One region of the Streptomyces sp. JH002 genome, then DNA from elsewhere that is predicted to be linked to it. Evidence: predicted binding sites of a transcription regulator. Region 1 holds the regulator's gene; each other region holds the start of a gene.
What was found. Region 1 encodes HrcA, which represses chaperone genes, less so after heat shock. Its sites were predicted from a motif close to TTNGCACTCNGNNNNNCNGAGTGCNAA; they were not measured.

Region 1 (6,458 bases):
CCAAGCTGAAGATCTTCGAGTGGGCGGCGCGCACGGCCGTGGAGTACGCGAAGGTCTCGCAGGAGAACTACCGGCGCACCGGCTCCGCGTCCGTGCCCTTCGCCCTGTCGGCCCGGCACAAGGTGGCCGACACCCTCGTCTACGCGAAGCTGCGCACCGCCATGGGCGGCAACCTGCGCGGTACGGTCTCGGGCTCGGCCGCGCTGGCCCCCGACATCGGCTACTTCTTCTCCGGCGCCGGGATCCACATCCTGGAGGGCTACGGGCTGACCGAGTCCGCCGCGGCGAGCTTCGTGAACCCCGAGATCGGCTACCGCACCGGGACGGTCGGCAAGGCGCTGCCCGGCTGCGAGGTGCGCATCGCGGAGGAGGACGGCGAGATCCTGCTGCGCGGCCCGGGGATCATGGAGGGCTACCACGGGAAGCCGGAGCTGACCGCGGAGGTCCTGGAGGAGGACGGCTGGTTCCACACCGGGGACATCGGTGAGCTGTCCGACGACGGCTATCTGAAGATCACCGACCGCAAGAAGGACCTGTTCAAGACCTCGGTCGGCAAGTACGTGGCGCCCACCGAGATCGAGGGGCGCTTCAAGGCGGTCTGTCCCTACGTCTCCAACGTGCTCGTCATCGGCGCGGACCGGAAGTTCTGCTCCGCGCTGATCGGCCTGGACGAGGCGATGATCCTGGGCTGGGCGGCCGAGAACGGCATGGCCGGCAGGACGTACGCCCAGGTCATGGCCGACCCGCGCACCCGTGAGCTGATCGACGGGTACGTGGGGCAGCTCAACGAGGGCCTCCAGCGCTGGCAGACCATCCGGCAGTTCCGGCTGCTGCCCCGCGACCTCGATGTGGAGCACGGGGAGCTGACGCCGAGCCTGAAGATGAAGCGGCCGGTCGTCGAGGGCGAGTACAAGGAACTGATCGACGAGATGTACGCCCCGCGCACCTGAGGCGCGGGGCGCCGCGAGGCGGTGCGTCAGTCGATCAGGTCGCGGACCAGTGCGTCGGCCAGCAGGCGGCCCTTGAGGGTGAGGGCCGCCCGCCCGGCGTCGTGGGCCGCCGGGTCAAGGAGGCCGTCCGCCAGCGCGCGGGCGGCCGCCGCCGTTCCGGCCTCGCGCAGCAGCGTCAGCTCGCAGCCGGCGACCATGCGCAGCTCCAGCAGGATGCGCTCCACGCGCCGGTCCTCCGCCGACAGCAGCTCGCGCCCGGCACCGGGGGAGCGGCCGGCGGCCAGCGCCCGGGTGTACGCGGCGGGGTGCTTCACGTTCCACCAGCGGACCCCGCCCACGTGGCTGTGGGCGCCGGGCCCGGCGCCCCACCAGTCGGCGCCGGTCCAGTACAGCTCGTTGTGCCGGCAGCGCGCGGCCTGTGAGGTGGCCCAGTTGGACACCTCGTACCAGCCGAATCCGGCCGCCGACAGGGTCTCCTCGGCGATCAGGTAGCGGTCCGCGTGCACGTCGTCGTCCGTCATCGGGATCTCGCCGCGCCGCACCCGCCCGGCGAGGCGGGTGCCCTCCTCGACGATGAGCGAGTACGCCGAGACGTGGTCGGGCCCGGCTGCCACCGCCGCCTCCAGCGTGCCGCGCCAGTCCGCGTCGGACTCGCCGGGGGTGCCGTAGATCAGGTCGAGATTGACGTGCGCGAACCCGGCGGCGCGGGCCTCGGCCACGCACGCCTCGGGGCGGCCCGGGGTGTGGGTGCGCTCCAGGATGTTCAGCACGTGGGGGCTGGCGCTCTGCATGCCGAAGGAGATCCGGTTGAAGCCGGCCGCGCGCAGTTCCGCCAGGTAGGCGGGGTCCACCGAGTCCGGGTTGGCCTCGGTGGTCACCTCGGCGTCCGGCGCCAGTCCGAACTCCTCGCGCACGGCGCCCAGCATCGCGCCGAGATCGGCGGCCGGCAGCAGGGTGGGGGTGCCGCCGCCGACGAAGACCGTCGACACCGGGCGCGGGTCGTCGCCCAGTACCTTGCGGGCCAGCCGGATCTCCTCGGCGAGGGTCGCCGCGTAGTTCTCCCGGGAGGCGATCGCCCCGTCCGCGCCGCGCAGCTCGGCGGCCGTGTAGGTGTTGAAGTCGCAGTAGCCGCAGCGGGTGGCGCAGTACGGCACGTGCAGGTAGAACGCGAGCGGCCGGCCGGCGGCCCCGGTCAGGGCGGCGGCGGGCAGCGAGCCGTCCTCGGGGACGGGCTCGCCATCGGGCAGGACGGAGGGCATGCCCTCCATTGTCCGGCATCCGTGCTCAGGGCACCGGGCCGCCCACCGTGACGTGGTCGATCAGGTGTTCCACCGGGCCCAGCAGGGTGGGGTCCAGGTCGCGGAAGCTGTGCACCTTCCCCAGGATGTGCTGCCAGGCGGCGCCGGTGTTGGCCGGCCAGCCCAGGGCGCGGCACACCCCCGTCTTCCAGTCCTGGCCGCGCGGCACCCGCGGCCAGGCGGCGATGCCCACCGAGGACGGCTTGACCGCCTCCCAGATGTCGATGAACGGGTGGCCCACGATCAGCACGTTCGGGTCCGTCACCCCGGCCGCGATCCGGGACTCCTTGGACCCCGGCACCAGATGGTCCACCAGCACCCCGAGCCGGGCGTCGGCACTCGGCCCGAACTCCTTCACGATCGCCGGGAGGTCGTCGATGCCCTCCAGATACTCGACGACCACCCCCTCGATCCGCAGGTCATCGCCCCAGACCTTCTCCACCAGCTCCGCGTCGTGGCGCCCCTCCACATAGATGCGCCCGGCGCGCGCCACCCGGGCCCGTGCCCCGGGGACCGCCACCGAGCCGGAGGCGGTCCGCGCCGGCCCCGACGGGGGACGGGAGCCGGCCGGCCTGGGCAGGGTCAGCGTCACCGGATTGCCCTCCAGCAGGAAGCCGCGCGGTTCCAGCGGGAACACCCGCCGCTTGCCGAACCGGTCCTCCAGCGTCACCGTCGGACCCTGCGCCGTCTTCTCGCAGCGGATCACCGCCCCGCAGTACCCGGTGCCGGCCTCCTCCACCACGAGACCGGGCTCGGCCGGCACCTCGGGCACGGGGGCGGACCGCTTCCACGGCGGGGTCAGGTCGGGGCCGTACTCTCTGCTGCGCATGGCCGTCATTGTGCCCCGGCGCGTGCGGCGAGAAAGGCGCGCTGGGCGCGTACGAACGCGGCGTCCACCACCGCGCCGTGCCCCGGGACGTAGCGGGCCCGCGGGCCGCCCAGCTCCAGCAGCCGGTCCAGCGCGGCGGGCCAGGCGGCCGGGTCGGCGTCGGGCCCGGCCTGCGGCTCGCCCGACTCCTCGACCAGGTCGCCGCAGAAGACGATGTCGTCCACCTTCACCACCACGTCGTGGGGGGTGTGCGCGGGGCCCAGCCGCGCCACCGACACGGTGCGCCCGCCCCCCAGGTACAGAGAGAGCCGCGATTCCACCGGCTGGGCCCGTACCCCCGCCAGCGCCGCCGCGCCCTTCGCCGCCTCCGCCTCCGGCATCCCGTGCCGTACCGCGTCCGCCGCCAGCTCCGCCGGATCGCCCAGCTCCCCGTACACCCGTGCCCCGGGGTAACCGCCGGCCCCGAGGACGTGATCGAAGTGCGGATGGGTCAGCACCACCCAGCGCACCGGCAGTCCCAGCAGGCCGCGCAGCTCCGCCCGGATCGCCCCGGCCGCGTCCGGGGAGGGGCCCGCGTCCACCAGCAGCACCCCGCGCGCGCCCGCGATCGCGCCCACCGTCTCGTCCCAGCCGGGCAGCCGGATCCGCAGTACGCCCGGGGCAAGCTCTTCCCAAGAGGTCTCCACAGTGCGAAGTTAACGTCACGGAGCGGGGCATGCTCTGCCTTACGGGGCTCCTCCCGCGATACCGTCGGGCGGTCGCGCTTTCCCTGGCCTTGCTACCCGGCCGTACACTGGTCCAGGGATTGGCACTCGGAGTGGATGAGTGCCAGGACGGTACTGACGGGAATGCGGCCGGACGGGAGGTGTCGCTGCATGCTCAGTGAACGCAGACTGGAAGTGCTGCGGGCCATCGTCCAGGACTATGTCGGCACCGAGGAGCCGGTGGGTTCCAAGGCGCTGACGGAGCGGCACAACCTCCAGGTGTCCCCGGCGACGGTGCGCAACGACATGGCGGCGCTGGAGGAGGAGGGCTACATCGCCCAGCCCCACACCAGCGCCGGACGGGTGCCCACCGACAAGGGCTACCGGCTGTTCGTCGACAAGCTCGCCGACGTCAAGCCGCTGACCACCGCCGAGCGGCGCGCCATCTCCAGCTTCCTGGAGGGCGCCGTCGACCTCGACGACGTCGTGGGCCGTACGGTGCGGCTGCTGGCCACGCTCACCCGGCAGGTCGCCGTGGTGCAGTACCCCTCGCTGAGCCGCTCCACGGTGCGGCACGTCGAACTGCTCTCGCTGGCCCCGGCCCGGGTGATGCTGGTGCTGATCACCGACACCGGGCGGGTCGAGCAGCGCATGGTGGACTGCCCGGCGCCGTTCGGGGAGACCTCGCTGGCCGATCTGCGGGCCCGGCTGAACAGCCGGATCGTGGGCGAGCGCTTCGCCGAGGTGCCCCGGCTGGTGCAGGACCTGCCCGAGTCCTTCGACAGTGAGGACCGGGGCACGGTGTCCACGGTGCTGTCCACCCTGCTGGAAACCCTGGTCGAGGAGACCGAGGAACGGCTGGTCATCGGCGGCACCGCCAATCTGACCCGGTTCGGCCAGGACTTCCCGCTGACGATCCGGCCGGTGCTGGAGGCGCTGGAGGAGCACGTGGTGCTGCTCCGGCTGCTCGGCGAGGCCAAGGACACGGGTATGACCGTCCGCATCGGGCATGAGAACGCTCATGAGGGGCTGACCTCCACATCGGTCGTGGCGGTCGGCTACGGTTCCGGTAACGAGGCGGTCGCGAAACTCGGCGTGGTCGGACCGACCCGCATGGACTACCCCGGAACGATGGGAGCGGTGCGCGCAGTGGCACGGTACGTCGGACAGATCCTCGCGGAGAATTAGGTGGCGACGGACTACTACGCGATCCTGGGCGTGCAGCGTGATGCCTCACAGGACGAGATCAAGAAGGCCTTCCGCAGACTGGCGAGGGAGCTGCACCCGGATGTGAATCCGGACCCCAAGACCCAGGAGCGGTTCAAGGAGATCAACACCGCCTACGAGGTGCTCTCCGACCCGCAGAAGAAACAGATGTACGACCTCGGCGGGGACCCGATGGGTCCCGGCGGCGGGGCGGGCGCTGCGGGATTCGGCGGGGCGGCCGGGTTCGGGAACTTCTCGGACATCATGGACGCCTTCTTCGGCACCGCCCAGCAGCGGGGCCCGAAGTCGCGCACCCGGCGCGGCCAGGACGCCATGATCCGGCTGGAGATCGACCTCAAGGAGGCGGCCTTCGGCACGACCAAGGAGATCCAGGTCGACACCGCCACCGTGTGCAACACGTGCAACGGTGAGGGCGCCGCGCCCGGTACCTCCGCGCAGACGTGTGACATGTGCCGGGGCCGGGGCGAGGTCTCGCAGGTCACCCGCTCCTTCCTGGGGCAGGTCATGACCTCGCGGCCGTGCCCGCAGTGCCAGGGCTTCGGCACGGTCGTCCCGACCCCGTGCCCCGAGTGCGCGGGCGACGGCCGGGTACGGTCGCGGCGTACGCTCACGGTGAAGATCCCGGCCGGTGTCGACAACGGCACCCGCATCCAGCTGGCGGGCGAGGGCGAGGTCGGCCCCGGTGGCGGACCGGCCGGCGACCTGTACGTGGAGATCCGCGAGAGCGCGCATCCGGTCTTCCAGCGGCGCGGTGACGATCTGCACTGCACGGTCACCATCCCGATGACGGCGGCGTCGCTCGGCACCAAGGTGCCGCTGGAGACGCTGGACGGCACGGAGGAGGTCGACATCCGGCCCGGGACGCAGTCCGGCCAGTCGATCCCGCTGCACGGCCGGGGTGTGACGCATCTGCGCAGCAACGGGCGCGGTGATCTGGTGGTCCATGTCGAGGTGCAGACTCCGTCGAAGCTCGACCCCGAGCAGGAGGAGCTGCTGCGGCGGCTGGCGAAGCTCCGGGGTGAGGAGCGGCCGCTCGGTCAGTTTCAGCCGGGGCAGCAGGGACTCTTCTCGCGGCTGAAGGACGCCTTCAACGGCCGTTCCTGAGAAAGGCGTTACGGAAGAACGATGACGGCTCCGGTCTTTGTGACGGACGGACCGCTGGCGGGGGCCCGGGCGGGTTCCTCGCTGACCCTGGACGGCGCCGAGGGCCGGCACGCGGTGTCGGTGCGGCGGCTGCGGGTGGGCGAGGAGGTCGTCCTCACCGACGGCGCGGGCACCGGCGCCGCCGGCTCGGTCGCCGCCGTCGAGGGCAAGGACCGGCTGGTGGTGACGGTGGACGCGGTCCGCTCCGAGCCGCCGGCCGCCCCCCGGATCACAGTGGTGCAGGCCCTGCCGAAGGGCGACCGCGGCGAAGTGGCCGTGGAGACCATGACCGAGACGGGCGTGGACG
Region 2 (6,458 bases), 2.0 Mb from region 1:
TCCGTGTTCCGTGTTCCGGGTTGGTGTTCGTTTCCGTGGTCCCGGATGCGGATGGGGTACGGACGGGCGGGTGCCCCGGACGCGGGCGGATTATGCGTCCGGCGCCTTCGTGGTGTCGGCCGCGCCGGATGTCTCGGACGCCGCCGCGGCGTCCGGCGCCTTCGTGGTGTCGGCCGCGCCGGATGTCTCGGACGCCGCCGCCGGTGTGTGCACGAAGCGCAGGGTGAGGGCGAGCCGGGCGGGCCCCCGCATCATCCGGGCGAGGTTCCAGGTCATGCCGTGCGCCGCCGGGTCGATCTCCGGTTCCGCGGTGAGCGTGACGCCGTCGGGGGCGGTTTCGGTGGCGCGGGCGGTGAAGGTGAGCGGCCGGGTGACGCCGGTCACGGTCAGTTCCCCGCTGACGCGGACCTGCCCCGCGTCGCCCTCGGGCGCGATCCGCTCGGCGGCGAAGAGGATCTTCGGGTGGACCGCGACGCCGAAGAAGTCGTCGGACCGCAGATGCCGGTCGCGCCGCGCGTTGCCGGTGTCGAGCGATCCGGCGCCGACGGTGAGGGTGCCGCGCGCGGTGCCGTCCGCCAGGACGTCGGCGTGACCGGCGATCTCGCCGAAGGTGCCCGTGACGGTGATCAGCCCCCACAGTCCTTTGCGGGCGAAGCGGACGGTGGAGTGGGCGGCGTCCAGTGTCCAGCGGCCGGTCAGCAGCCCGGACGAAAGATCATCTGACATGACAATCCTCTTGCTGGTTATTAGGTAACTAGCGAGATATTAACGATGCCGGTTATCCTTCCGCAAGAGGACGGAGTTCGGCATGCGGACGGAACAGGGCGAAGGCCCCCCGGTGGATCCCCCGGCGGACCGACCCCAGGAGGACTGCCCCGGGGCCGAGGAGCGTGAACTCCTCCAGCACTGGCACGCCATGCAGAGCGGCTTCCGCCGCCTGAACGACCGGCTGCTGGCCGAGGTCGCCGCCGGTACGGGCGTCGCCCCCTCCTCGTTCCAGGTGCTGTGGCATCTGCTGACCGCTCCCGGCCGTTCGGCCCCGATGCGCGAACTGACCGAGACCCTGGGCTTCTCCACCGCCGGCACCACCAAGGTCGTGGACCGGCTCGCCCAGCAGGGACTGGTGGACCGCCGCCCCTCCCGCACCGACCGCCGGGTGGTCTACGCCGTGCTCACCGAGGAGGGCGCCGCCACCGCCACCGCCGCCGCCCGGGCCCTGGCCGGCGCGCTCCGCCGCCATCTGGTGGCACCGCTGGGCCCCGAGGGCTGCACGGCCCTGCTGGGCGCCCTGCTCACGCTGGAGGACGCGGCAGCGGACGGACCAGCAGCATGACCGGGGCGCCGGCCAGCCGGGTGACGACGACCGTGGCCTGACCCGGGCCGCTGGGCTTGAGGCGCTTGCGCAGCTCGTCCGGGTCGATCGCGGAGCCACGCTTCTTGATGGTGACCGTCCCCACCCCGCGCTCGCGCAGCAGCGCCCGCAGCCGCTTCACGTGGAACGGCAGCACCTCGTCGATCTCGTACCCGCTCGCGTACGGGGAGCCCGCCGCGTCCGGCCCGGCGCCCTTGGCCGGCTCGTCCGTCGTGATGTACGCGATGGTGGGGTCCAGGAGCCTGCCGCCGAGCCGCCGGGCCGCCTCCGCCACCAGATGGGCGCGGATCACCGCCCCGTCCGGCTCGTACAGATAGCGCCCCGGCGCCCCCGCCGGGGCCTGGCCGGTGTCGCCGGTGAGGGTGTCCCCGGCCGGCAGCAGGGTGGCGCGGCGTACGCCGGCCCCGCCGGTGCCGAACCACAGCACCGCCTCCTTGACCTCTCCGCGGTCCGAGACCCACTCCGCCTCGGCCTGCTCCGGGATCGCCTCGTGCGGGATGCCGGGGGCGATCTTCACCGCGGCGTACGGGGCGGCGCCGGCCGCCGCGATCGCCCAGGACAGCGGCGGTGAGTACGCCTCGGGGTCGAAGATCCGGCCGCGGCCGCCGCGCCGGGCCGGGTCGAGGAACACCGCGTCGTACCCGCTGGTGTCCACCTCGGTGACATCGCCGCGGCGCACCTCGATGAGTCCCTCCAGGCCCAGCGCCTCGGCGTTGGCCTGGGCCACGGCGCAGGTCAGCGGGTCGCGGTCGACGGCGAGGACCGCGATGCCCTCCCGGGCCAGCGCGATCGCGTCGCCGCCGATGCCGCAGCACAGATCGGCCACCCGGCGGATGCCCAGGCCCGCCATGCGCCGGGCCCGCCAGGCCGCGACGGTGGTCCGGGTGGCCTGTTCCACGCCGTTGGGCGTGAAGTACATGCGGGCCGCGTCGGCGGCCCCGAACTTCGCCACCGCGCGCTGCCGCAGCCGGGCCTGGCCGAGCGCGGCGGACACCAGCCCGGCGGGGTGGTCGCGGCGCAGCCGGGTGGCGAGGGTCAGCTCGTCCGCCGGGTCGAAGTCCCGCAGTTCGGCCAGCAACTGCCGGCCCTCGCTGCTCAGCAGGGCGTCGAAGGTCGATCGGGCGGAGGAATCGGGTGCGGCCACGTGGGTCATTCTCCCTGGCGGGCCGGAAGGTCGTGCCGCGTGTCCCTGGCGGCCGGTGCCAGCATCCGCTCCATGAGGATTATCAGACAAGTAAGACAAAAGTCTTTTTTCTGGACCGGGGCCACCGGAACCGGCCTGGCCATACTCGGACTCACCCTCCTGTCCTGTGGCACCGCCACCACCGCCGCCTCCTCCGGCACGGACGCCGCCGCTCCGGTCGCCGCCCTGGGCACGCCGCAGCGCGCCCAGGCCCGCACCGCCGCCGACGCGCTCGCCGCCTACGCCGAGGGCCTGCTGAAGGCCGAGACCGAGCGGCTCGCCGCCGCCAAGGGCTGGGGCCTGCGCAAGGCGCCGCTGCGCCCGCCGGCCCCGCCCGCGAAGAAGACCGAACCCGTCACGGAGCCGGGACACATCACCGGCGAGGGCCTGCCCGCCGTCATCACCCGGGTGCCCACTGACGACAAGGTCGTCTTCCTCACCATCGACGACGGCGCCCACAAGGACCCCGGCCTGCTGGAGATGCTCCGCGAGCTCGGCGTCCCCGTCAGCGCCTTCCTCTCCGACTACGTGGCCCGGGACGACTACGACTACTTCCGCGAGGCGCGGGACGACGGCTGGGGCATCCACAACCACACCGTCAACCACCGCGAACTGCCCAAGCTCTCGGCGGCCGGCCAGCGCGAGGAGATCTGCGACCAGCAGGACACCCTGGAAGAAGAGATGGGCACCCGCCCCACGATGTTCCGCCCGCCCTACGGTGCCTACGACCGCGAGACGCTGCGCGCGGCGGCCTCCTGCGGCGTGGAGGTGGTCCCGCTGTGGGCCGAGGAAGCCTTCCCCGACCGCATCGAATGGGGCCGCCCCGACCGGGAGTTCCACCCCGGGGACATCATCCTCACCCACTTCCGCGGCAGCTCGGAATGGTCGGGCACGATGCCCGACATGATCCGCCGCGTCCTGGACACCGCCACCTCCCAGGGTTTCGCCGTCGCCCGCCTGGAGGACTATCTCTGAGCCGGTCACGGGGGACGTCCACGGGACGCGGCGGGGGCGCGTGTTGGCACTCTGGTTGACTGAGTGCTAATCGCCGCCTACTCTCAAGACTGGCACTCTCCACCGGCGAGTGCCAGCATGCGCGACGGGCGGATCCGGCACCCGCGACGACGGGTCCTCCAGGGCGCTATCACAAGACAGCAGACCCTCAAGAGCTCTCCGAAGGGGGAGGTCGGACGTGACCGCCACCACCAGTTCCAAGGTTGCCATCAAGCCGCTCGAGGACCGCATCGTCGTCCAGCCGCTCGATGCCGAGCAGACCACGGCCTCCGGCCTGGTCATCCCGGACACCGCGAAGGAGAAGCCCCAGGAGGGCACCGTCCTCGCCGTGGGCCCGGGCCGCTTCGAGAACGGCGACCGCCTGCCGCTCGACGTCAAGGTCGGCGACATCGTGCTGTACAGCAAGTACGGCGGCACCGAGGTGAAGTACAACGGCGAGGAGTACCTGGTGCTCTCCGCCCGCGATGTGCTCGCCATCATCGAGAAGTAAGCCCCAGCGCTTCGCTTCACCCGGCCGCGCCCCGGCTCCCCGTCATCGACAAGCCGGGAAGTGAGGGGCGCGGCTGCCTTTTCGTCCGAGCTGAGCCAGCCAGCTCGCTCCGGCTTTCCAGCTTCCACACACTTTTACGAGGGATACGCACGTCATGGCGAAGATCCTGAAGTTCGACGAGGACGCCCGGCGCGCCCTCGAGCGCGGTGTCAACCAGCTCGCCGACGCGGTGAAGGTGACCATCGGCCCCAAGGGCCGCAACGTGGTCATCGACAAGAAGTTCGGCGCCCCGACCATCACCAACGACGGCGTCACCATCGCCCGTGAGGTGGAGATCGAGGACCCCTACGAGAACCTCGGCGCCCAGCTGGTGAAGGAGGTGGCGACCAAGACCAACGACATCGCGGGTGACGGCACCACCACCGCCACCGTCCTGGCCCAGGCGCTGGTCCGCGAGGGTCTGCGCAACGTCGCCGCGGGTGCCTCCCCGGCCGCCCTGAAGAAGGGCATCGACGCCGCGGTCCGCGCCATCTCGGACGACCTGCTGGCCACCGCGCGCCCGATCGACTCCAAGGAGGACATCGCCGCCGTCGCCGCGCTGTCCGCCCAGGACAAGCAGGTCGGCGAGCTCATCGCGCAGGCGATGGACAAGGTCGGCAAGGACGGTGTCATCACCGTCGAGGAGTCCCAGACCTTCGGCCTGGAGCTGGACTTCACCGAGGGCATGGCCTTCGACAAGGGCTACCTCTCCCCGTACTTCGTCACCGACCAGGAGCGTATGGAGGCCGTCCTCGACGACCCGTACATCCTGATCCACCAGGGCAAGATCTCCTCCATCCAGGACCTGCTCCCGCTGCTGGAGAAGATCATGCAGGCCGGCGGGGCCTCCAAGCCGCTGCTGATCATCGCCGAGGACGTGGAGGGCGAGGCGCTCTCCACCCTCGTCGTCAACAAGATCCGCGGCACCTTCAACGCGGTCGCCGTCAAGGCGCCCGGCTTCGGTGACCGCCGCAAGGCCATGCTCGGTGACATCGCCACCCTCACCAACGCGACCGTGATCTCCGAGGAGGTCGGCCTCAAGCTGGAGCAGGCCGGGCTCGACGTGCTCGGCACCGCCCGCCGGGTCACCATCACCAAGGACGACACCACCGTCGTGGACGGCGCCGGCGACACCGCCGACGTCACCGGCCGCGTCAACCAGATCAAGGCCGAGATCGAGTCCACCGACTCCGACTGGGACCGCGAGAAGCTCCAGGAGCGCCTCGCCAAGCTCGCCGGCGGCGTGTGCGTGATCCGCGTCGGTGCCGCCACCGAGGTGGAGCTCAAGGAGAAGAAGCACCGTCTGGAGGACGCCATCTCCGCGACCCGCGCCGCGGTCGAGGAGGGCATCGTCCCCGGTGGTGGCGCCTCGCTGGTGCACGCCGCCAAGGTGCTGGAAGGCGGCCTGGGCAAGGAGGGCGACGAGGCCACCGGTGTCGCCGTCGTCCGCCGCGCCGTCGTCGAGCCGCTGCGCTGGATCGCCGAGAACGCCGGCCTGGAGGGCTACGTCATCACCTCCAAGGTCGCAGACCTGGACAAGGGTGAGGGCTTCAACGCCGCCACCGGCGAGTACGGCGACCTGGTGAAGGCCGGCGTCATCGACCCGGTCAAGGTCACCCGCTCCGCGCTGGAGAACGCCGCCTCCATCGCCTCCCTGCTGCTCACCACCGAGACCCTCGTGGTGGAGAAGAAGGAAGAGGAGCCCGAGGCCGCCGGCGGCGGTCACGGCCACAGCCACTGACACCGGCACCGGTACCAGTGCGTACGGAAGGCCCCCGGCTCGCCCGTTTCCGGGCGGGGTGGGGGCCTTCTCCCGTGACAGCGGCGGCGCGCCCGATACGGCTCGCCAGGTCGCGACCGGCCAGGTCCCGACCGGCTAGGTCTCGACCAGGCCGAGCTGGCTCATCACACCGAGCTGGTCCCAGTTCCACCAGCCCTCGGCGATCTTCCCGTCCGCGAAACGGAAAGTGGTGTGGCCGGTGATGGTCAGCGCCCGGCCCGTGGGTTCGAGCCCCAGGTACTCACCGGAGTGGGTGCCTGTCACCGTCCACCGGGTCGTCACCAGATCCCCTTCCGCGATCTGGTTCTCGATGACGATCACCGGCTCGAAGGCGCTCATGTACATGCCCACCTGCTCCTTGAACTCCCGCAGCCCGTGGGGATCGGCCGGATTGCCCGGGTCGTGGTCGGCGTAGTCCGGGCTCATGAACCCGTCCGCCGCCTCCAGTCTCCGGTCATTGATCACGGTCTCGAAGAAGGCGCGTACCGCTCGCTTGTTGAGCTGCTCGTCGCGGACGACGTCCAGGTCGGTGAAGCGCGGGACGTCGTCGCACAGTTCCATCATCTCCTTGAATATCCGG
Region 3 (6,458 bases), 1.9 Mb from region 1:
CCGAGCGGGGCGACCGTACGGCCGGTGGCGCCGCACACCCAGTGCGGGTCCTCGGACAGTTCCGGCTCCAGGTCGAGGGCGTGGTGGTCCTCGCAGAACGGGCACACCGGCCAGCGTCCCGCCGCCCCGTGCGCGTCCAGCAGGGCGTCCTGGACGTCCTGGGCGAGCAGCCCGGGGAGGTACATGGCGCCCTCGGGCCACTGTTCGCACCACCACCGGCGGTGCTCCATCGCCTTCTCCAGGGCGGACACCTCGGCGGGCCCGGCGGCGTCGCAGGCCGCCAGGTCGGCCAGGACCAGCGCGCGGCCCCGGTGAATGGCCCCTTCCGGCGTCTCGTGGTTCATACGCACTATTGGAGCACCCCGAAGGCTTGACGCGACAACTCCTACGAAAATATGTTTCACCCTGTGAGGAATGCGATGAAGGAAAATTTCGTCCGCCGTCCCGGTCGGCCGCGTCCCGTCGCCGTCGCCCCACCACGCCCCGCTCCCCCGGAGCCGGCCGCGCTGGCCGCCAAGGTCCGCACCATGACCCCCTCCATGACGCGCTCCATGCAGCGTGTCGCCGAAACCGTCGCCTCCGACCCGGCCGGCTGCGCCGCCCTCACCGTCACCGGCCTCGCCGAACGCACGGGTACCTCCGAGGCCACCGTGGTCCGTACCGCCCGGATGCTCGGCTACCCCGGCTACCGCGACCTGCGCCTGGCCCTGGCCGGCCTGGCCGCCCAGCAGGCGTCCGGCGCCGCGCCCGCCGTCACCGCCGACATCTCGGTGGACGACCCGCTCAGCGACGTGGTCGCCAAGCTCACCCAGGACGAGCGGCAGACCCTCACCGACACGGCCGGCGCCCTGGACCTCGCCCAGCTCGAAGCCGTCGTCACCGCGCTGGCCGCCGCCCGCCGCGTGGATGTGTACGGCATCGGCGCCTCCTCCCTCGTCGCCCAGGACCTGGCACAGAAACTCCTGCGCATCGGCCTGGTCGCCCACGCCCACGCCGACCCGCATCTGGCGGTCACGGGGGCCGTCCAGCTGCGCGCCGGCGATGTCGCGGTCGCCATCACCCACTCGGGGCGCACCGTGGACGTCATCGAACCGCTCCAGGCGGCCTTCGACCACGGCGCCACCACCGTCGCCATCACCGGCCGCCCGGACGGTGAGGTCACCCAGTACGCGGACCATGTGCTGACCACCTCCACCGGGCGGGAGAGCGAACTGCGCCCGGCGGCGATGTCCAGCCGCACCAGCCAGCTGCTGGTGGTCGACTGCCTGTTCGTCGGCGTGGCGCAGCGTACGTACGAGACCGCCGCGCCCGCGCTGCACGCGAGCTACGAGGCGCTGGCGCACCGCCACTCGCCGGCCCGCGACCGCTGACCCCGCACCCGGGACACCGCCGTCCCCCGTACCAAGAGAGCCGCACCTCCATGTCCCTCAGTCCTTTTGGTGAGCTGCGCACCGAACTCGACGGCCTGACCACCGAGGCCCACCGCACGGATCTCGCCGAGATCGACCGGCGCTCCACGCTCGACATCGCCCGCACCATGAACCGCGAGGACGCCGGGGTGCCCGGCGCCGTCGCCGCCGAACTGCCGAAGATCTCCGCCGCCATCGACGCCGCGGCCGAACGGCTGGCGCGCGGCGGGCGGCTGATGTACCTGGGCGCCGGAACCGCCGGCCGGCTCGGGGTACTGGACGCCAGTGAGTGTCCGCCGACGTTCAACACCGATCCCTCGCAGGTGGTCGGGATGATCGCCGGCGGCCCGAGCGCGATGGTGACGGCGGTGGAGGGCGCCGAGGACAGCAAGGCGCTGGCCGCCGAGGACCTGCGGCGGCGCGGTGTCACGGCCGACGACGTGGTGGTCGGCATCTCGGCGTCCGGCCGCACCCCGTACGCGGTGGGCGCCGTGGAGTACGCGCGGGCCCAGGGGGCGCTGACCATCGGCCTGTCGTGCAACGCCCGGTCGCCGCTGGCGGCGGCCGCCGAACACGGCATCGAGGTCGTGGTGGGCCCCGAGCTGATCTCGGGATCGACCCGGCTGAAGGCGGGCACGGCACAGAAGCTGGTGCTGAACATGATCTCGACCATCAGCATGATCCGGCTCGGCAAGACCTACGGCAATCTGATGGTGGACGTCCGCGCCTCCAACGAGAAGCTGCGGGCCCGCTCGCGCCGCATCGTGCACCTGGCCACCGGGGCCCCGGACCCGGTGATCGAGTCGGCGCTGCGGGCGACCGACGGCGAGGTGAAGAACGCCATCCTCACCATCCTCGGCAAGGTGGACGCGCCCACGGCCGGGCGGCTGCTGACGGAGTCCCACGGCCACCTGCGGGCGGCCCTGACGGCGGCGTCGGCCGGGAGCTGACGCCCGAGGGCGGCACCCGGGACCTGGTGGTCCCCGGTGCCGCCCTCGTCGCTACGGCAGGCTGGGCCGGTCGGCCCGGGCAGGACTCAGAAGTCCATGCCGCCCATGCCACCGGTCGGGTCGCCGGCCGGAGCCGCCGACTTCTCCGGCTTGTCCGCGATGACGGCCTCGGTGGTGAGGAACAGCGCCGCGATGGAGGCGGCGTTCTGCAGCGCGGAACGGGTGACCTTGGTGGGGTCGGGGATCCCGGCGGCCAGCAGGTCGACGTACTCGCCGGTCGCGGCGTTCAGGCCGTGACCCTGCGGCAGGTTGCGGACCTTCTCGACCACGACGCCGCCCTCAAGGCCGGCGTTGACCGCGATCTGCTTCAGCGGGGCCTCCAGGGCGAGCTTGACGGCGGCGGCACCGGTCGCCTCGTCACCCTCCAGGTCCAGCTTGTCCAGCGCGGAGGCGGCCTGGAGCAGGGCCACGCCACCGCCGGCGACGATGCCCTCCTCGACGGCGGCCTTCGCGTTGCGCACCGCGTCCTCGATGCGGTGCTTGCGCTCCTTCAGCTCCACCTCGGTGGCGGCACCGGCCTTGATGACGGCCACGCCGCCGGCCAGCTTCGCGAGGCGCTCCTGGAGCTTCTCGCGGTCGTAGTCCGAGTCGGAGTTCTCGATCTCGGCACGGATCTGGTTGACGCGGCCCTGGACCTGGTCGCTGTCACCGGCACCGTCGACGATGGTGGTCTCGTCCTTGGTGATGACGACCTTGCGCGCACGGCCCAGCAGGTCGAGGCCCGCGGTCTCCAGCTTGAGGCCGACCTCCTCGGAGATGACCTGGCCACCGGTGAGGATGGCGATGTCGGTCAGCATGGCCTTGCGGCGGTCACCGAAGCCGGGCGCCTTGACGGCGACGGACTTGAAGGTGCCACGGATCTTGTTGACGACCAGCGTGGACAGGGCCTCGCCCTCGACGTCCTCGGCGATGATCAGCAGCGGCTTGCCGGCCTGCATGACCTTCTCCAGCAGCGGAAGGAGGTCCTTCACGTTGCCGATCTTCGAGTTGACGATGAGGATGTAGGGGTCCTCGAGCTCGGCCTCCATCCGCTCCATGTCGGTGGCGAAGTAGGCGGAGATGTAGCCCTTGTCGAAGCGCATGCCCTCGGTGAGCTCAAGCTCGAGCCCGAAGGTCTGCGACTCCTCGACGGTGATGACGCCTTCCTTGCCGACCTTGTCCATGGCCTCGGCGATCAGCTCACCGATCTGGGTGTCGCCGGCGGAGATGGAGGCGGTGGAGGCGATCTGCTCCTTGGTCTCGACCTCCTTGGCCTGGCCGAGCAGCGCCTCGGAGACCTTCTCGACGGCGGCCTCGATGCCCCGCTTCAGGGCCATCGGGTTGGCGCCGGCGGCGACGTTGCGCAGCCCTTCGCGGACCAGGGCCTGAGCCAGCACGGTGGCGGTGGTCGTACCGTCACCCGCGACGTCGTCGGTCTTCTTGGCGACCTCCTTGACCAGCTCGGCGCCGATCTTCTCGTAGGAGTCCTCCAGCTCGATCTCCTTGGCGATCGAGACACCGTCGTTGGTGATGGTGGGGGCGCCCCACTTCTTCTCCAGAACGACGTTGCGGCCCTTGGGACCGAGCGTGACCTTGACGGCGTCGGCGAGCTGGTTCATCCCGCGCTCAAGGCCGCGCCGCGCCTCCTCGTTGAACGCGATGATCTTGGCCATGTGAAGGGGTCCTCCCATATACAGGGGTGGATGCTCCAGGACCGCGCCGGCGCCCGCGACGGACGGCCGTACGCCCTGCGGTTCCTTGCCCCGCCTGGCTCACGACCTCACCGAACCGGTCTCTGCTGTCACTCTCACCCTCAGAGTGCTAACGCCATGATTAGCACTCTCACCCCGAGAGTGCAAGCGGTTCGCCCGCAGGGCGTCGTCGAGGGGTGACGGGCAGACACCAGCCCCCCTCACGTTGTCGCAGGTGAGATGGGGGGCGCACGCGCCGGGGCCCGCATCCCCGCGCTGGTGTGCGCTGGATGCGGGCCCCGGTTCGCCGGCTGCGGTGGTAGTACGGTCGGCGGTTCAGGCGGTCACCCGGACCATGTCGGCCTGAGGACCCTTCTGTCCCTGCGAGATCTCGAACTCGACCCGCTGCCCCTCTTCCAGGGTGCGGTATCCGTCCATCTGAATCGCGCTGTAGTGGACGAACACGTCCGCACCACCGTCTACCGCGATGAAGCCGTATCCCTTCTCCGCGTTGAACCACTTGACGGTGCCCTGAGCCATTCCAAACTCCCCATGTTGCTGGCCCTTTCACGGAACCGCACTTCGCGGGCCCGGGTCAGACCGGAACGCGTCGACCGCCGCTGAATGTATCTGGACGGACGCCCTGTGCAACAGGCCATTGAGCGGAGAATTATTGGAGCGCCCAAACGGGCAAATTGCGCAAAACAGAGGAAAGATGAATGTTTCTCGCGCGCCTTATTGCGCAGATCCGGCAATTGGTGCAGTGAATTGCCGCGCGTTTCCGCCGAGAAGTGTCGTGAATTCATATGCGGTCGGCATCGGACGGGCCGGCCCCGCGCGGGACTCACTCTATCGCCCCGGAAACGCCCAACCGCCCCGAAGCGGACAGCTTCGGGGCGGCTGTTGAAGATGTGATCAAGTGTAGACCTGACCGTGCGGGGCCAGGCCGGGCCGACCGGTCGTCAGCAGCCCCCGGCCACCGCCGGGATGATGGAGACGCCCGCTCCGTCCGGGGTCGGGGTGTCCAGGCCCTCGGCGAAGCGCACGTCGTCGTCATTGACGTAGACATTCACGAAACGGCGCAGCTTGCCCTGGTCGTCGAGCACCCGGGCGGCGATTCCCTGGTGGTTCTTCTCCAGGTCGGCGAGGACGTCGCGCAGCGTTCCGCCGTCGGCGGTCACCTCGGAACGTCCGCCGGTGTAGGTGCGCAGGATGGTCGGGATTCGGACAGTCACACTCATGCGAGGCCGGCCTCTCGGAAAGCGTCCAGATTCGGACGGATGATGGCGGTGGGACCGGTGGTCGCCGCCACCGCGTCCAGGGTCTTCAGGCCGTCGCCGGTATTCAGTACGACCGTCGTCAGTTCCGGGTCCAGCTGCCCGGTCTCGATCAGCTTGCGGGTGACGCCCACCGTCACCCCGCCCGCCGTTTCGGCGAAAATGCCCTCGGTGCGGGCGAGCAGCTTGATGGCGTCCACGATCTGCGCGTCGTTCACGTCCTCGACCGCGCCACCGGTGCGGCGGGCGATGTCCAGGACGTAGGGGCCGTCGGCCGGATTGCCGATCGCCAGGGACTTGGCGATGGTGTCCGGCTTCACCGGCCGCACCACGTCGTGCCCAGCCTTGAACGCCTGGGAGACCGGCGAGCAGCCCTCGGCCTGGGCACCGAAGATCTTGTAGGGCCGGTCCTCGACCAGACCGGTCGCGATCAGCTCCTTGAGCCCCTTGTCGATCTTGGTGAGCTGGGATCCGGAGGCGATCGGGATCACCAGCTGGTCGGGGATGCGCCAGCCCAGCTGTTCGGCGATCTCGAAGGCCAGGGTCTTGGAGCCCTCGCCGTAGTAGGGGCGCAGATTGACGTTGACGAATCCCCAGCCCTCACCGGCGGGGTCGCCGATCAGCTCGCTGCAGAAACGGTTCACGTCGTCGTAGGTGCCCTCGATGCCCACCAGCTCGCCGCCGTAGACGGCGGCCATCACGATCTTGCCCTGCTCGAGGTCGTGCGGGATGAACACGCAGGAGCGGAATCCGGCCCTGGCCGCCGCGGCGCCGACCGCGCCCGCCAGGTTGCCGGTGGAGGAGCAGGACAGCGTGGTGAAGCCGAAGGCGCGGGCCGCCTCCACGGCGTTGGCGACCACCCGGTCCTTGAAGGAGTGGGTGGGATTGCCCGAGTCGTCCTTCACGTACAGCTCGCCGCCGTGACCCAGCGCGGCGGCCAGCCGGTCGGCCTTGACCAGGGGGGTGTCGCCGGGGTTCAGATTGGGCTTGGAGGCGACATCGGCCGGCACCGGCAGCAGCGGGGCGTAGCGCCAGATGCTGTGCGGTCCGGCCTCGATGGCGGCCCGTAGCGCTTCGGGGTCACCGGTGGGC

Region 2: the regulator HrcA is predicted to act here: its motif matches at 3,574-3,600, upstream of groES (co-chaperone GroES).
Region 3: the regulator HrcA is predicted to act here: its motif matches at 4,197-4,223, upstream of groL (chaperonin GroEL).

What each region holds. Positions count from the first base shown of each region.
Region 1 is NZ_CP087989.1:4,611,381-4,617,838, forward strand. Features, by position in the region: gene H7827_RS21070 (AMP-dependent synthetase/ligase) at 1-950, shown strand, start outside; gene hemW (radical SAM family heme chaperone HemW) at 977-2,218, opposite strand; gene H7827_RS21080 (DUF3097 domain-containing protein) at 2,235-3,077, opposite strand; gene H7827_RS21085 (MBL fold metallo-hydrolase) at 3,083-3,763, opposite strand; gene hrcA (heat-inducible transcriptional repressor HrcA) at 3,953-4,969, shown strand; gene dnaJ (molecular chaperone DnaJ) at 4,970-6,112, shown strand; gene H7827_RS21100 (16S rRNA (uracil(1498)-N(3))-methyltransferase) at 6,134-6,458, shown strand, end outside.
Region 2 is NZ_CP087989.1:2,567,258-2,573,715, reverse strand. Features, by position in the region: gene H7827_RS11470 (YceI family protein) at 91-726, opposite strand; gene H7827_RS11465 (MarR family winged helix-turn-helix transcriptional regulator) at 809-1,333, shown strand; gene H7827_RS11460 (THUMP-like domain-containing protein) at 1,293-2,525, opposite strand; gene H7827_RS11455 (polysaccharide deacetylase family protein) at 2,589-3,530, shown strand; gene groES (co-chaperone GroES) at 3,748-4,059, shown strand; gene groL (chaperonin GroEL) at 4,214-5,839, shown strand; gene H7827_RS11440 (ester cyclase) at 5,975-6,458, opposite strand, start outside.
Region 3 is NZ_CP087989.1:2,706,879-2,713,336, forward strand. Features, by position in the region: gene H7827_RS12155 (hypothetical protein) at 1-344, opposite strand, end outside; gene H7827_RS12160 (MurR/RpiR family transcriptional regulator) at 420-1,370, shown strand; gene murQ (N-acetylmuramic acid 6-phosphate etherase) at 1,421-2,359, shown strand; gene groL (chaperonin GroEL) at 2,446-4,071, opposite strand; gene H7827_RS12175 (cold-shock protein) at 4,426-4,629, opposite strand; gene H7827_RS12180 (MoaD/ThiS family protein) at 5,052-5,330, opposite strand; gene thrC (threonine synthase) at 5,327-6,458, opposite strand, start outside.